One region of the Neobacillus sp. PS2-9 genome, then DNA from elsewhere that is predicted to be linked to it. Evidence: a T-box and tRNA genes for the amino acid it is inferred to sense, from the RefSeq annotation. Region 1 holds a T-box; the other holds one or more tRNA genes.
What was found. The T-box of region 1 lies ahead of RCG25_RS07265 (valine--tRNA ligase). A T-box ahead of a tRNA ligase gene usually reads a tRNA of that ligase, here a tRNA-Val.
Positions count from the first base shown of each region.

Region 1 (3,417 bases):
TCCTGACCTGGAGACGATCCAGTCGATAAGAAGTATCGTAAGGAGTCTGCCCCATATTGATCAATGACATCCATTGGGTCCACACCGTTACCAAGTGATTTACTCATTTTACGTCCCTGTTCATCACGAACAAGACCATGGATTAGAACATCTTTAAATGGACGTTCACCTGTAAATTCGATGCTTTGGAAAATCATTCTGGATACCCAGAAGAAAATGATATCGTAGCCTGTTACCAAAACGTCTGTTGGGAAATAACGTTTAAAATCAGCTGCTTCTTTGTTCGGCCAGCCCATGGTTGAGAAGGGCCATAATGCTGAGCTGAACCATGTATCTAATACGTCTTTGTCCTGCTCCCAGTTTTCAGCGTCTGCTGGTGCTTCGTGACCAACATATACTTCACCTGTTTCTTTGTGATACCATGCAGGAATCCGGTGTCCCCACCAAAGCTGACGTGAAATACACCAATCACGGATATTTTCCATCCAACGCAAGTAGGTTTTCTCAAAACGGTCAGGAACAAAGTTGACTTTGTATTCTTTATTTTGCAGGGCAATTGCTTCATCTGCCAGTGGTTGCATCTTAACGAACCATTGAGTAGATAGGTAAGGTTCAACAACTGCACCACTACGTTCGGAATGGCCTACGGAATGGAGATGCTCTTCAATTTTGAAAAGAACGCCTTGTTCTTGTAGGTCCTTTACAATTTGCTTTCGGCAATCGAAGCGATCCAAACCTTTATATTTTCCTGCTTTGTCATTCATCGAGCCGTCTTCATTCATAACGAGAATACGCTCAAGATTATGTCGGTTGCCAAGTTCAAAATCGTTCGGATCGTGTGCAGGGGTAATTTTAACCGCCCCAGAACCGAACTCCATATCTACATAATCATCTGCTACGATTGGAATTTCACGGCCAACGATTGGCAGAATAACGGTTTTGCCAATTAAGTGCTTGTAGCGCTCATCTTCAGGATGAACCGCAACAGCTGTATCACCGAGCATCGTTTCTGGACGAGTTGTCGCAACCTCGATGGAACCAGTGCCATCTGCTAAAGGATATCTCAGATGGTAAAACGCCCCCTGAACATCTTTATAGATTACTTCAATGTCAGAAAGGGCAGTTTTCGTGGAAGGATCCCAGTTAATAATATATTCGCCGCGGTAAATTAAGCCTTTATTATAAAGGGTAACGAATACTTCGCGAACCGCATCTGATAGGCCTTCATCCAAAGTGAACCGCTCACGGCTGTAATCTAAGCCTAATCCTAGCTTCGACCATTGCTGACGGATGTGTGAAGCATATTCATCCTTCCACTTCCATGTCTCCTCAACAAACTTTTCACGTCCTAAGTCGTAACGGCTTTTGCCTTCACTGCGAAGCTTCTCTTCTACCTTCGCTTGTGTGGCAATTCCCGCATGGTCCATCCCAGGAAGCCAAAGCACGTCATAGCCTTGCATCCGTTTCATACGAGTAACAATATCTTGAAGGGTTGTATCCCATGCGTGACCTAGATGAAGCTTACCTGTTACGTTTGGCGGTGGAATAACAACGGTATATGGCTGTTTCCCCTCGTCATCCTTTGCTTCAAAATACTTTCCTTGCAGCCACCAGTCATAACGACCTTTTTCAATCGATTGCGGGTCGTATTTCGTTGGCATCGTTAATTCTTTTGTTTCCATCAAAAATTCCTCCTTCATAAACTACTGTTTCCACAGAAACATAAAAAACCCCATTCGTCATAAAAGGACGAATGGAGTTTGCTTCGCGGTACCACCTTTTTTCCAATCAAAAAACATGATTGGCACTTAACGGGATAACGGATTTCATCCGTCTTCAACTAATTAGATCATTTGACCTTTTCGCAGAAGAAGCTCCTGGGCGACCTTCTGATGTTCCTCTTAGGAAATCTTGCAGCTAATGATTTCCCTCTCTAAAAGTAGGATGGCATCGTACTCTTCCCTGTCGTTGCTTGTTTTTTAAATTATATTGTTATACTACCGAAAAAAAGGGTTTGACGTCAATCATGATAACCAATTTTTTTATTTTTTATACTGTATGTATTTAATGGAGAACTTCTATAGGCATTTGGAATATATATAAAATAAAGGTTAAATCCCAAAGGGGGAGATTCTGGGATGAAGAGGAATTTTCATAAATACAAATACAAGCCTTGGTTCATCATGTGCCGAAGGTTTGCTGCCCAATTGATTATTCCGTTTAGTATTTTTCAATTTATCCGGACGCTGCTTTTACCAACCGTATTTGATGTATTACTATTAACCTGTTTTCTTGTCCTTGCTGTATCCATTTATTTTGACATTATTTAAGGAGCCCATCTTGCAGAGTTATGACTGCTGCTGGGCTCCTTCTTTTGCTTTTTGTGCGTTTTCGATTTCCGTCATTTTCATGACAATATACTCAGAATTCTTTAAATGCCAGTATCGGTGCTGCAGCTGGCTGACATATTTCAACTCATTTTTTCGCCCCTGCTTTCGATAATAGCTCTCCGCTACCTGTATGATTGGAATGGGAAGAGCTAAATAGCTGAAGAATAATAGCTTCTCATCTGGTTTAAACGGGAAGTATTTGAAATAATGGTACACCCAGTCGATCGCTGTATCACTCCGCTTCGGCCTGGTATTAATTGCACGAGAAAGGTAAGGGAGCAAATCATGAATCGGGGAACCATAACGTGCATTTTCAAAATTAATAAAATAGCCGTATCCTCGATCATCATACAAAAAATGCTCAGAAGCTAATTTCCCATGGGTTATGACCATACGGGCCTTTTCGGTTTCCTTTGTGCTTTCGTACCATTCTTCAAATTTTGTTTTTGAAAACCTTAGCGCTTGGCTAATTTCGTTATAATACATGCAATACAATAATTCGAACGGAGACATGTAGGTCTTTTTTTCGCATTGATCGATAAAACCATCCAGGAATTCCTGTTGTTTTTCCATCTCTTGAATGGTCTTTTCATAATGCTCTGTTCGTTCTTCTTTGTTGACAGTGATTTCTTTTGCCGAAAGGGTATGAAGTCTCGCTAATTCGCGAAATAATTGCAGATTGGTTTGCTCGCGGTTTTCTTTTAAATCATTTGGCATCCAGGGCATGAGATAGTACAAGTCATTTTCGTGCAGCACCGCATACCTGCCGTCCATTGTTGGATAAATTGGGACGATGCGATTAAATCCTTTTTGGTACAGAAGATGCACATGGCGAATGAAATCAGTCCCGATTGAGGGATTGATTTTCTTTAAGGCAAACGTACCTTTATTGGAATAAATTTTTTGTACCGTACCATAATCCTCTACAAAATGAGGTTCAATATAATAATTTTTTAATACGGGTGCTAGCATTTGTATCCGATTTGACTCATTCATGTCAACTCGACCTTCTTTCAATGGAAAAGCC
Region 1 is NZ_CP133269.1:1,479,460-1,482,876, reverse strand. It holds gene RCG25_RS07265 (valine--tRNA ligase) at 1-1,682, opposite strand, end outside; T-box leader at 1,743-1,978, opposite strand; gene RCG25_RS07260 (hypothetical protein) at 2,139-2,330, shown strand; gene ysxE (spore coat protein YsxE) at 2,349-3,386, opposite strand.

Region 2 (3,417 bases), 730 kb from region 1:
CCCCTTCCATCTATGTGTCTGCATGCAAAATAGGTTTCCCAAAATAGTTAAATAAAATGAAACAATTTAGTCATTGTGGATAGAACTGCACCTTCATCTGAAAAAGAATTAAGTGAGTATCATTTTTTAGGAACATTCGTTTCTCTTAATAAAAGAAAAAGACCTTCAACTAATAAGTTGAAAGTCTTCTAAAATAAAGGCTGTGTTAAATTTGACTGTTGATTTCCGCTCCAGGCGCGAGCGGTACGTGGGCGTTTCGGCGAGCTTCCTCGGTGAAAAGCTTATGTGGGGTCTCCCCTGATCCGTACTCCCACAGGAGTCTTCGTGCCTTCCGCTCCAATCAAAAGGGTAAACAAATCAACAATATTCTTTAACACAGCCTATTGAAAAAAGTAGAAGTGGAGCCCGTCTACATCGACGTTATCGGACTTTTTTTTAAAAAAGTAGAAGTAGAACCTGTCTCCATCGAAGAAATCGGATTTTTTATTGAAAGAAACAGGGTAAACAAATCAACAATACTCTTTAACACAGCCAAAATAAAAAAATTCCAAAGTACAAACTTGGAATTTACATAAGTAATATTGACAGGGGTAGTAGGAATTGAACCCACACCAAAGGTTTTGGAGACCTTCGTTCTACCTTTAAACTATACCCCTAAAATGGTGGAGGGGGACGGATTCGAACCGCCGAACCCGGAGGGAGCGGATTTACAGTCCGCCGCGTTTAGCCACTTCGCTACCCCTCCACATATTAATATTAGAAAAAATGGCGGAGGAAGAGGGATTCGAACCCCCGCGCGGTTTAACCCGCCTGTCGGTTTTCAAGACCGATCCCTTCAGCCAAACTTGGGTATTCCTCCATTTTTATAAAAAAAATTATATAAGTATTTTAATAGCGGCGGAGGGGATCGAACCCCCGACCTTACGGGTATGAACCGTACGCTCTAGCCAGCTGAGCTACACCGCCAAATCAGTTATATAATTAAAGTGGAGCCTAGCGGGATCGAACCGCTGACCTCCTGCGTGCAAAGCAGGCGCTCTCCCAGCTGAGCTAAGGCCCCAAAATATGAATGGTCGGGAAGACAGGATTCGAACCTGCGACCCCTTGGTCCCAAACCAAGTGCTCTACCAAGCTGAGCTACTTCCCGTAAAAATAAGTGGTGCCGAGGACCGGAATCGAACCGGTACGGTAGTCACCTACCGCAGGATTTTAAGTCCTGTGCGTCTGCCAGTTCCGCCACCCCGGCACTTATGGAGCGGAAGACGGGATTCGAACCCGCGACCCCCACCTTGGCAAGGTGGTGTTCTACCACTGAACTACTTCCGCATATAAAAATGAAATGGTGCGGGTGAAGGGAGTCGAACCCCCACGCCTTGCGGCGCCAGATCCTAAGTCTGGTGCGTCTGCCAATTCCGCCACACCCGCATTTGTAAAATCAAAAAAGGATGGTGCCGGCGAGAGGACTTGAACCCCCAACCTACTGATTACAAGTCAGTTGCTCTACCAATTGAGCTACCCCGGCATAGGTATAAAATAAATATTAGATTGTTCACGCTGTCTTTATAATCGTCATCCTGACCTCAGAAAGCTTATGCAAGTTGCAGCTCGGTCAGTATGCTGAAGTTAATTCAGGAAGCTTATTCGATCGTGCTCTACCAATTGAGCTACCCCGGCATAGGTTTAGAATGATTATTAGATTGTTCACGCTTTCTTACTCTAGCATTAGAATTACATCGGCGTAAATATTAAAAATATATATGGTGGAGGATGACGGGATCGAACCGCCGACCCTCTGCTTGTAAGGCAGATGCTCTCCCAGCTGAGCTAATCCTCCATAAATATATAGCCTGGCAACGTCCTACTCTCACAGGGACTTTCGTCCCAACTACCATCGGCGCTGAGAAGCTTAACTTCCGTGTTCGGTATGGGAACGGGTGTGACCTTCTCGCCATAGTTACCAGACTATTTTGTTAGAGAGATCGTTCTCTCAAAACTAGATAATGCAGAAGAAGTGTTTGTAAAAAACGAGTTCGCTTTAAAAATTGGTTAAGTCCTCGAACGATTAGTATCAGTCAGCTCCACATGTTACCACGCTTCCACCTCTGACCTATCAACCTGATCATCTTTCAGGGTTCTTACTAGCTTGACGCTATGGGAAATCTCATCTTGAGGGGGGCTTCATGCTTAGATGCTTTCAGCACTTATCCCGTCCGCACATAGCTACCCAGCGATGCCTTTGGCAAGACAACTGGTACACCAGCGGTGCGTCCATCCCGGTCCTCTCGTACTAAGGACAGCTCCTCTCAAATTTCCTGCGCCCACGACGGATAGGGACCGAACTGTCTCACGACGTTCTGAACCCAGCTCGCGTACCGCTTTAATGGGCGAACAGCCCAACCCTTGGGACCGACTACAGCCCCAGGATGCGATGAGCCGACATCGAGGTGCCAAACCTCCCCGTCGATGTGGACTCTTGGGGGAGATAAGCCTGTTATCCCCGGGGTAGCTTTTATCCGTTGAGCGATGGCCCTTCCATGCGGAACCACCGGATCACTAAGCCCGACTTTCGTCCCTGCTCGACTTGTAGGTCTCGCAGTCAAGCTCCCTTGTGCCTTTACACTCTACGAATGATTTCCAACCATTCTGAGGGAACCTTTGGGCGCCTCCGTTACTCTTTAGGAGGCGACCGCCCCAGTCAAACTGCCCACCTGACACTGTCTCCCACCCCGATAAGGGGTGCGGGTTAGAATTTCAATACAGCCAGGGTAGTATCCCACCGACGCCTCCACCGAAGCTAGCGCTCCGGCTTCTCAGGCTCCTACCTATCCTGTACAAGCTGTACCAAAATTCAATATCAGGCTACAGTAAAGCTCCACGGGGTCTTTCCGTCCTGTCGCGGGTAACCTGCATCTTCACAGGTACTATAATTTCACCGAGTCTCTCGTTGAGACAGTGCCCAGATCGTTACGCCTTTCGTGCGGGTCGGAACTTACCCGACAAGGAATTTCGCTACCTTAGGACCGTTATAGTTACGGCCGCCGTTTACTGGGGCTTCGATTCAGAGCTTCGCTTTTAAGGCTAACCCCTCCTCTTAACCTTCCAGCACCGGGCAGGCGTCAGCCCCTATACTTCGCCTTGCGGCTTCGCAGAGACCTGTGTTTTTGCTAAACAGTCGCCTGGGCCTATTCACTGCGGCTCTTCGAGGCTATTCACCTCAAAAAGCACCCCTTCTCCCGAAGTTACGGGGTCATTTTGCCGAGTTCCTTAACGAGAGTTCTCTCGCTCACCTTAGGATTCTCTCCTCGCCTACCTGTGTCGGTTTGCGGTACGGGCACCTTTTATCTCGCTAGAGGCTTTTCTTGGCAGTGTGGAATCAGGAACTTCGGTACTAAATTTCCCTCGCTATCACAGCTCAGC
Region 2 is NZ_CP133269.1:2,205,253-2,208,669, reverse strand. It holds tRNA gene RCG25_RS11130 (tRNA-Trp) at 586-656, opposite strand; tRNA gene RCG25_RS11125 (tRNA-Tyr) at 661-745, opposite strand; tRNA gene RCG25_RS11120 (tRNA-Ser) at 767-859, opposite strand; tRNA gene RCG25_RS11115 (tRNA-Met) at 893-966, opposite strand; tRNA gene RCG25_RS11110 (tRNA-Ala) at 988-1,060, opposite strand; tRNA gene RCG25_RS11105 (tRNA-Pro) at 1,071-1,147, opposite strand; tRNA gene RCG25_RS11100 (tRNA-Leu) at 1,158-1,246, opposite strand; tRNA gene RCG25_RS11095 (tRNA-Gly) at 1,252-1,326, opposite strand; tRNA gene RCG25_RS11090 (tRNA-Leu) at 1,341-1,425, opposite strand; tRNA gene RCG25_RS11085 (tRNA-Thr) at 1,447-1,522, opposite strand; tRNA gene RCG25_RS11080 (tRNA-Val) at 1,759-1,834, opposite strand; rRNA gene rrf (5S ribosomal RNA) at 1,846-1,962, opposite strand; rRNA gene RCG25_RS11070 (23S ribosomal RNA) at 2,043-3,417, opposite strand, start outside.
Region 2: it has a tRNA-Val gene. The T-box ahead of RCG25_RS07265 (valine--tRNA ligase) is inferred to sense a tRNA for this amino acid. The anticodon was not compared.